Pedobacter sp. W3I1: one gene and its partner. The protein of the gene in region 1 interacts with the protein of each later gene in a pairwise test. Links are inferred from orthologs where the notes say so. Each region holds a gene or a part of one and is shown on either strand. Other genes may lie near its edges.

Region 1 (5,758 bases):
GCATATTCTCTCCGCAAGTTAGTCCTTCAACAAATGATTGTTCTAGCTTCTTCGATAAATATTACACAGAAACATACATGTTATTCAAAGAATTAAATCTCATTGAGCCGATTCTAAAGGCCCTTGAGACCGAAGGTTATACACAGCCTACACCAATACAGGAGCAATCCATTCCAACAATATTAAAAGGCAAAGATTTATTAGGTTGCGCTCAAACCGGTACCGGAAAAACCGCAGCCTTTGCCATCCCGATGTTGCAGTTACTGCACGAGAAACACATCAATACCAAAGCAACCAAAAATATTAAGGCTTTAATTTTAACGCCAACACGTGAGCTGGCCATTCAGATTGAAGAAAGTTTTAAAGCTTACGGCCGTCACTTAAATTTACGTCATTTAGTAATTTTCGGTGGTGTAAATCAACACTCTCAGGTAGAAGCTTTAAGAAAAGGCGTTGATATCTTAGTTGCAACACCTGGCCGTTTATTAGATTTAATGAACCAGGGTTTCATCAATTTAAATACCATCGAATTGTTTGTATTGGATGAGGCCGATCGTATGCTGGATATGGGCTTTATTCACGATGTGAAAAGAGTAGTAGCTAAATTACCGGCTAAACGCCAGACTTTATTTTTCTCGGCAACCATGCCAGATGAAATTCAGAAGTTGGCGAATACGATTTTATCTAGTCCGACAAAAGTAGAGGTTACCCCTATTTCTTCTACTGCCGAAACGATTGTTCAATCGGTTTATTTTGTAGACAAACCTGATAAAAAGAAATTATTGATCCACCTTCTTGAGGATAAAAAGATCGAAACGGCTTTGGTTTTTACCCGTACCAAACATGGTGCAGACCGTATTGTAAAGGATTTAGGTTTCGCTGGAGTTAAAGCTGCGGCTATCCACGGAAATAAATCTCAAAATGCCAGACAAAGGGCATTAACTGATTTTAAGGACAGAAAAATCCGCGTTTTGGTAGCTACTGATATTGCTGCCCGTGGTATTGATATTGACCAGTTATCTCATGTTTTCAACTTCGAATTGCCAAACATTCCTGAATCTTATGTACACAGAATTGGCCGTACCGGCCGTGCTGGTGCTAACGGGATTGCCATTTCTTTCTGCGATGCAGAAGAAAACGAATACTTACTGGACATCCAGAAACTGATTAAAATTACCTTGCCCATTGTTGATGATCATCCTTACCCGCTAAGCTGGGAAAGTATGTTAGCCAAAAACCAGGTTAAACGCAAACCACAGGCCCAATCTAAAGGCGGTGGCGGTGCTAAAAAAGGTGGTGATGGCAATATGAGTGGTAAACCACGTAACGCCAGCAACAACAGAAGATTTGGCGGAAACAAGAAAAGAGGAGAGAGATAAAAAAGGTAGAAGGTTTAAGGCAGGAAGGCTTAAGGTCTGAAAACCCAACCTTCCAATAATTTTCAACAAAATACCCGATTTGCGTTTTGCAAATCGGGTATTTCTATTTTTAAGGCAAGAGAAGGAAAACCCTCTACCTTATACCTTCCGCCTTCTACCTCTCTACACAACCACATTAATAATCTTTCCTTTAACGAAAATGATCTTTTTAGGTGCTTTACCATCTAAGAATTTCTGGAAATGCTCATCGGCCAATAAAATGCTTTCTACTTCAGGTTGAGCTAAAGTTAAACTCAAATTCAGGTTCATTTTCATTTTGCCATTGATTGAAACCGGATAAGCAAACTCATCTTCTACCAGATACTCAGGTTTAAATGTTGGGAAAGCCGTATATGATAAAGTCCCGGCTTCATTACCTAACAACACCCAAAGCTCTTCACAGATATGTGGTGCATAAGGTGAAAGGATAATCACCATATCTTCCAAAATCTGACGGTTTTTACATTTCAGATCGGTTAATTCGTTTACCGCAATCATAAAGCTTGATACAGAAGTATTGAACGAGAAACGCTCGATATCATCCTGTACTTTTTTGATGATTTTATGCAACGATTTCAATTCGGCTTTTGTAGGTACCGCATCGTTTACGTGGAAAATCCAGTCTTCGTTATGGAACAAACGCCAGAATTTACGCAAGAACTTAAATACACCTTCAATACCATTTGTATTCCAGGGTTTACTCTGTTCTAACGGACCTAAGAACATTTCGTACATCCGCAAAGTATCGGCACCATAACGCTCAATCAAATCATCGGGATTAACCACGTTGAATTTTGATTTCGACATTTTTTCTACTTCAACACCGCAGATGTATTTCCCGCCTTCAAGAATGAATTCTGCGTTAGCATATTCTTCTCTCCAGGCTTTAAATTTGGCGATGTCTAAAGTATCGTTTTCAACAATATTCACCTCAACATGTAATGCTGAGGTTTTATATTCTTTTCTTAAACCAGCCGAAACATAGGTATTGGTAGGTTTTCCGTTCTCATCGTTAATACGGTAAACAAAATTACTCCTACCCTGGATCATCCCCTGGTTAATCAGTTTTTTGAAAGGCTCTTCTTCTTTGGTATAACCTAAATCTTTCAAAAATTTATTCCAGAAACGGCTGTACAATAAGTGACCGGTTGCATGCTCAGAACCACCAATGTACAAATCGACGTCTTTCCAATATTCAACCGCTTCTTTTGAAGCAAAATCATTGTTGTTATTGGCATCCATATAACGGTACCAATACCAGCTGCTTCCTGCCCAACCTGGCATGGTACTTAATTCGTAGTGACCACCATCTTTAGGAACCCAATTTTCAGCCCTTGCCAAAGGTGGTTCACCTGTTTCGGTAGGCAAATATTTATCAATCTCAGGAAGCAATAATGGCAATTCTTCTTCATTTACCAAATAAGGCAATCCATCTTTAAAGTAAACCGGAATCGGCTCACCCCAATAACGCTGGCGACCAAAAATCGCATCACGCTGACGGAAGTTTACTTTTGCTTTCCCTACTTTCTCTGCTTCTAACCAGTTATTCAGGAATGGAACAGCTTCCTTATAAGTCATTCCGTTAATAAAACCCGAATTAATATATTTTCCTTCTTTGGTCGGGTCTGCCTGAACATCAATGTCTTTTTGACCATCCAAAATCTGGATAATCGGTAAATTGAAGTGTTTAGCAAATAGCCAATCGCGTTGATCGCCACTTGGAACCCCCATCACTGCGCCTGTTCCGTAACCCGCCAACACATAATCAGCAATCCACAACTGCACGCGTTCGCCGCTTACTGGATTGATAACATATGTTCCCGTAAAAGCGCCAGATACCGTTTTAGTATCGGCCATCCGGTCTAATTCTGATTTCTTTTTGGTTTGAGAGATATAGTTTTCGACATCCTGTTTTTGTTCAGGAGTGGTCAATTCTGCAACCCATTCGTGCTCCGGCGCCAAAACCAGGTAAGAAACACCAAAAATGGTATCTACACGGGTGGTAAAAACTTCTATATATTTTTCAGTTTTCAGTTTTGAGTTTTCAGTTTCTTCAACTGCCAACTGTGCATTGTCAACTGCAAACTTCACTGATGCACCAACACTTTTACCAATCCAGTTGCGTTGCATTTCTTTAATCGGTTCTGGCCAGTCGATGGTGTCTAAACCTTGCAAAAGCCGGTCAGAGTAGGCCGTGATTCTCATGCTCCACTGCATCATTTTCTTTTGTTCCACAGGGAAACCACCGCGCTCAGAGAAACCATCCTTAACTTCATCATTAGCTAAAACGGTTCCTAAAGCAGGGCACCAGTTTACAGTACTCTCGCGGAGATAAGTTAACCGGTATTTTAATAATTCAATCTGTTTCTCCTCATCGGTAAAGGTTGCCCAATCGCTCGGCATAAATTCTTTGGTATCTTCATCACAAACTGCTTTTACATCAGCTGTACCAGAAGCATTGAATTTTTCGATCAAAGTGGTAATATCTTCTGCCCTATCGTTTTCTACGTTGTACCACGAGTTGAACAACTGCATAAAAATCCATTGTGTCCACTTGTAATAAGAAGGCTCACTGGTACGCACTTCTCTGCTCCAATCGAAAGAAAAACCAATCTGATCTAACTGCCTGCGGTAGGTGGCAATATTTGCCTCGGTGGTAATGGCAGGATGCTGTCCGGTTTGTATGGCGTATTGCTCTGCAGGTAATCCGAACGAATCGTATCCCATGGGGTGCAATACGTTAAAGCCTTTAAGGCGTTTATATCTCGAAAAAATATCTGATGCAATGTAACCCAGTGGGTGACCAACGTGCAAGCCTGCTCCTGATGGATAAGGAAACATATCTAACACATAATATTTTGGTTTTTCAGAATTGCTTTCGGCTTTAAATGTTTGATGATCTGCCCAGAATTTCTGCCACTTTTGTTCTATTTCTTTGAATTGGTAATCCATTGCCAGTTTTAAATTTTTAAAGGTGCGAAAATACGGAAATTAAGGGGCTTAAAAAAGCAGTTCAGGATAATATTTTGCCAACAGAAATGCAGAATTAGAAGAGGTTAAAGATAAAACCTTGGTGCCTTTGTGTAGTCAGATGTTACCATCTGACTATCGATTACTTAAATAATGGAATATCTGGAATATGTGTTTTTAGTGTCAGTTGGTAACAACTGACACCACAACTAGCCATCCGCATCACCCCAAAAAAAATGCGCCATTGATTTTAAAAACCAATGGCGCAGCACATAATCGGGGGATTAAGATCTTATCTTGATAAAGAATATACTTTAGTAACGTTTGTTTTATCAATTTTAGCAGTAAACTCTAATTTGTTTGCTGTAATGCTGTTTATTTTACAATAATTCAATCCATCATTAATATCCATACTGAACTGATCGGAGTAAATAATCACATAAGTTCCGATTGTTCTGTTACCAGATAAACTCAATTCTACCTGATCGTCATTATTTGATTTGTAATCAACATAATCACTTGTTGTACCATAGGTAACCGTTCCATTAATCTTTTTCGGATCTTTTAATGTTTCTTCAGCAGTATAGCCGGAAGTTACAATTTTATTTAACGTCCATTTCCCTAACATCTGAGCTTTTAAGGAAGTATCATCTTTCTTGCAAGAAATAATTGTGGAGGCGATAAGTAAGAATAGGCTTAGAATAGTAATCTGTCTTTTCATAGTTAAATTTAGTTTTAAGATATCCATAATTAACGCCGTTTCAACAAATTTCGTACCGCCTTTCGAAAAAAATCAATTTTGTTAAAGAATTTAATCGTCAAACTAAAAGCTAATCGTGTACGTTAGTATTCATTTAGCAATCATTAATTGGTGTTTATCAGGTATAATTTATATTTTCGCAGAAACAAAAATGAAATACATGGAAGAATTCGAAGTAAGTGATGCATCTAAGAAAACCAAAACCGTTTATATTTCGACTATAATCAGTATTGCCTTGGTTTTACTAATGCTGGGGCTACTTGGTTTGGTACTTGTACATGCCAAAAACCTGTCTAACTACGTTAAAGAAAACATCGTTTTAAACATTATTGTTGATGAGGGTGCAAAAGAAGCTGATGTTTTAGCCTTCCAGAAAGAGTTAAATGCAAATGCTGCGGTAAAACAAACCCAATATGTAAATAAAGAGCTTGCCGCAAGAAATTTAACCCAGGATTTAGGTGAGGATTTTGTTAACTTTTTAGGATACAACCCACTAACTTCTACCTTCGATGTGTATTTAAAAGCAGAATATGCGAACAACAAAAGCATCGATGCCTTAAAAGCAAGTATTTCTAAAAACCCTGTAGTTAAAGAAGTGGTTTACCAAAGT
Region 2 (4,157 bases), 3.8 Mb from region 1 along the record:
GTATAAAATTAAATCTAGAGGAGAAATTTCAGCTAAATACTTATAGTGCTGATAAATTCCTTCCTGAGTCGGTTTGTTGTAATAAGGACTAACTGATAAAATTGCGCTATAACCAGCAGTATCGAGAGATTTAATATCTTCAGCAACTGCTAATGTGTTATTGCCACCTATGCCGGCAACTAAAGGTAATCTGTTGTTGTTAATTTCAGCAGTATAGGCCCACACCTTCTTCTTCTCGTCCTTGGTCATTGTAGCGGTTTCGCCGGTTGTACCTAAAGAAACGAGGTAATCTATCCCTCCGTCTACCAAATGATTAATCAGGTTTTTTAAGCCGTTATAATCAACTGATCCATCTGTGTTGAAAGGCGTAACCAATGCTACACCAGTACCCTGAAATTTGTTCATTTTAATTTATAATTATTGAATTTTGAATGAGAGATTGAATGAATGCCTTGTACATTCTATCATTCACTAATTCAATCACTCTCTCATTTTATTTTATCATCTCTAAAAGCTCGGCATCGCTGATGATCGGAACGTTTAGCTTACTTGCTTTTTCGAGTTTGGACGGGCCCATATTGTCGCCTGCAACCAGGTAATTCAATTTGCCCGAAATACCGCTCAGCATCTTTCCTCCATTGGCCTCAATCATATCTTTTAGCTCATCGCGACTAAAGTTTTCAAAAACGCCCGAAATTACGAATGTTTTTCCAATAAGTCTATCACTATCAAGCGTAATTATCTTTTCTTCAATTTCAAACTGTAATCCTGCAGATTTTAATAATTCTATCTGTTTTAAATGCTCAGATTTTCCAAAATACTCAACAATACTTTCTGCAATGCGCTGCCCAATTTCATCAATTGCGATTAATTCCTCTACCGTAGCTTTACAAAGGTTGTCGATATTCTTCATCCCGGCAGCAGTTTTTTTCGCAACGGTTTCGCCAACGTAGCGGATACCCAGTCCGAAAAGTACTTTCTCAAAAGGCATCTCTTTCGATTTTTCAATCCCGGCAAGCATGTTTTCTATCGAACGCTCTCCGAAACGGTCTAAGGTTTTTAACTGATCAGATTTTTCGTATAGCGTATATAAATCGCTGATGTGCCTTACCAGGCCATGTTTGTAAAAGGTTTCGATGGTTTCATCACCAAGCCCGTCAATATTCATGGCCTTGCGTGAAATAAAATGCTGGATTTTTCCAACAATCTGTGGCGGGCAGCCTTCATCATTAAGGCAGTAGTGTACCGCTTCACCTTCTTTTCTGATCAATTCAGTTCCACACTCCGGGCAATGATGAAGATAGTGCACTTTGATGGATCCCGGTAAGCGTTTCTCGAGATTTACCTTGATGATTTTGGGGATAATCTCACCACCTTTTTCAACATAAACAGTATCGCCTTCATGTAAATCTAAACGATCTATCTCGTTTGCGTTGTGTAGGGTAGCGCGTTTAACGGTGGTTCCAGCCAATAAAACAGGTTTCAAATTTGCAACTGGCGTAACTGCTCCGGTTCTGCCTACCTGATAGGTTACTTTTTCTAAAACAGTTTCAACTTCGGCAGCTTTGTATTTGTATGATATGGCCCAACGTGGAGATTTGGAAGTGAAACCCAATTCTTGTTGTTGCGCAAAACTATTTACCTTAATTACAATGCCATCAATATCGTAACTTAATTTAAAACGTTCGTTTTCCCAGTGATGGATAAAATCAAGCACCGCATCAATGTTCGTCACCAGTTTATTGTGTTCGCAAACATGAAAGCCCCAGTCTTTTACTGCATTTAAACTTTCCCAATGGGTTTTGAATTCATTTCTATCCGTGTATAAGAAATAAATAAAACCATCTAAAGGCCGTTTTGCTACTTCCTTGCTGTCTTGCATTTTTATGGTGCCCGATGCAAAGTTACGGGGATTTGCGTAAGGGATTTCACCCAATTCTTCACGGGCAGCATTTAAGCGTAAAAAAGCAGCCTTGTGCATAAAAATCTCCCCACGGATTTCGAAATGTTCAGGTGCAACAGTCGATTTAATTTGGTGTGGGATGGTATGAATAGTTTTTACATTATTGGTCACATCATCACCCTTGGTGCCATCACCACGGGTAACCGCACGTAAAAGTTTGCCATTTTCGTAAGTAAGACTGATAGACAGGCCATCAAATTTTAACTCACATACATATTGGAAATTATCGCCAATTGCTTTACGGATGCGTTCATCAAAATCGCGGAGATCTTGTTCATTATAGGTATTCCCCAACGATAACATGGGGTATTTATGTTTTACCGTAATAAAATTTTTGGTGATATCGCCACCAACACGCTGTGTAGGCGAATTCGGATCGGCAAAATCAGGATTTGCTTTTTCGAGCTCGGCAAGGCGCTTTAATTTTTTATCAAACTCATAATCGCCAATGGTAGGCATAGCCAACACATAATAGTTATAATTGTGCTGGTTTAATTCGGCCACCAGGGCATCCATTTCTTCTTTTATTGCAGTTAGCGACATGCACAAATATAAAAAAAGGATGAAAGGGTTTTATAGTGTGGAAAACAAAAAACTGCTCTGTTTAATCTTTTTTATGACATTGCGAGAAATCGTCATTGCGAGAAGGCTTTTTCAGCCGACGAAGCAATCTCCTACCATGGGTTATAACGATAGTTGTAAGATTGCTCCGTCGTTCCTCCGCGCAATGACGGCTTTTTTAGATCTCTCCATTTCACTGCGTTTCAGGAGATGACGATTTCTCTTACAAGTCTATTTTCCCTTCAATTTCCCTAAAAATATCCATATAGTCTTTTTCTAAAGCAGTTTTAAAGAGTGCTAACTGAAACGTAAGCGCCTGAAGTTGTTTTTCACTTAACGTTTCAGGCCATAAACGCATACAGATCCTGTTTAGGGCATAACTGATATTTTCGAGTTTTTGGTAACTCAGCAGGTATTTACTGCTAATGAATTGCGCTAAAAATTCAAAAAATACTTCAGGATCTTTTAGTCTGCAGTGTTCCAGAAAATCGCTTAACGATTCTTTTTTTACCGCTTCGAGTTTATCGTAAAAATGGCCCACCTGAACCAGATTGTGCTCTACCAATAAATGATCCAATAAAAGTTCTAAGCCAATATGTGCAAGGAATGACGGGCGAACCGCAGTATTTTCTACAACAGGTTTAATGAGCTGCTTAAGTTCGGTGGTTTTCTCGAGGAAGAAATTAGAGGAATGAAAAAGCAAGTCAACAGCTAAATGTCTTTTCCAGCCCATAAGCAGGTTTTCCTCATCAGGGTTTCCTTTAAATAGAAATTCGTTTTTCTGGGGGTATAAATTTGCCTCTTTTGCAGCATTTTTAACCAGATCGGGCAAAACTGTTCCCATTACCACGTTGGCATCATTATTTGTCCGGTCGAAATAATAATGGGATAAAAAGTTCATCTTGCAAGGTAATGTTTTCTTGCATGTTGTAAAACCCGAATTCGAAATATTGACTGTAAACCTATATTGTTTTGAATGGTAATTATGTATAGCTTTAATTGTTCTAAAATCAATGCATCATGCCTAATGCTAAAACTTACAGAATACTATCGCTTGATGGTGGTGGTTCCTGGGCGCTTATCCAGGTGAAATGTTTACGTAAACTGTTTGCCGAAACTTTTAATAATCCAGATCCCACCGGACACGAGGTTTTAGCCGAATTTGATCTGGTATCGGCCAATAGCGGAGGTAGTTTAGTTGCGGCAGCTATGGCCGAAAACCTGAAACTTTCTGAAATAGAAAAAATATTTGATGATGAAAAACTGCGGAACAGGGTTTTTTCAAGACTGAATTTTTTCGAAAAAAGTTTACTGGCAAGTGTGGCCAGGATATTTAAGATCGGTGCCAAATATGCGACCAAGCGAAAACACATCGCTTTAAAGGAAATTTTGCCCGGTATTGCGCAAATCGATATGATGGATATTCCAGCACACATTGCTGTAAACGGTAAAATTAAAACCCAGTTTCTGATTATCGGTTATGATTATTATCGAAATAGGGCCGAGCTGTTCAGGTCTGATTGCGACAGTATGGCCGCAACTTCGGTTATTGAACGGAAACTTAAAAACTTACGTCCACAGGCAGCAACACCATCTGATTGTATGGTGAGTTTGGTTGATGCCATCCATGCTT

The links. Proteins that work in one complex are often made in the same cells at the same time.
Region 2: the proteins of leuS (region 1) and ligA interact in binary tests that used the Escherichia coli proteins (3 or more experiments, as listed by UniProt). The link is inferred for Pedobacter sp. W3I1 from one-to-one orthologs.

The regions. Positions count from the first base shown.
Region 1 is NZ_JAUSXN010000001.1:1,461,670-1,467,427, reverse strand. What follows is about bases 1,342-4,735. They hold leuS (leucine--tRNA ligase), read right to left. Parts: upstream 4,371-4,735; coding sequence 1,542-4,370; downstream 1,342-1,541. Other genes in these bases: QF042_RS06305 (hypothetical protein), read right to left, coding at 4,681-4,735; QF042_RS06315 (DEAD/DEAH box helicase), read left to right, coding at 1,342-1,379. Outside these bases: more of QF042_RS06315, read left to right, coding at 78-1,341; more of QF042_RS06305, read right to left, coding at 4,736-5,109; QF042_RS06300 (ABC transporter permease), read left to right, coding at 5,309-5,758.
Region 2 is NZ_JAUSXN010000001.1:5,224,758-5,228,914, reverse strand. Bases 1-2,976 are described here. They hold ligA (NAD-dependent DNA ligase LigA), read right to left. Parts: upstream 2,507-2,976; coding sequence 494-2,506; downstream 1-493. Other genes in these bases: QF042_RS21450 (hypothetical protein), read right to left, coding at 2,748-2,976; dapA (4-hydroxy-tetrahydrodipicolinate synthase), read right to left, coding at 1-405. Also shown: more of QF042_RS21450, read right to left, coding at 2,977-3,425; QF042_RS21445 (patatin-like phospholipase family protein), read left to right, coding at 3,545-4,157. UniProt on the Escherichia coli protein: DNA ligase that catalyzes the formation of phosphodiester linkages between 5'-phosphoryl and 3'-hydroxyl groups in double-stranded DNA using NAD as a coenzyme and as the energy source for the reaction.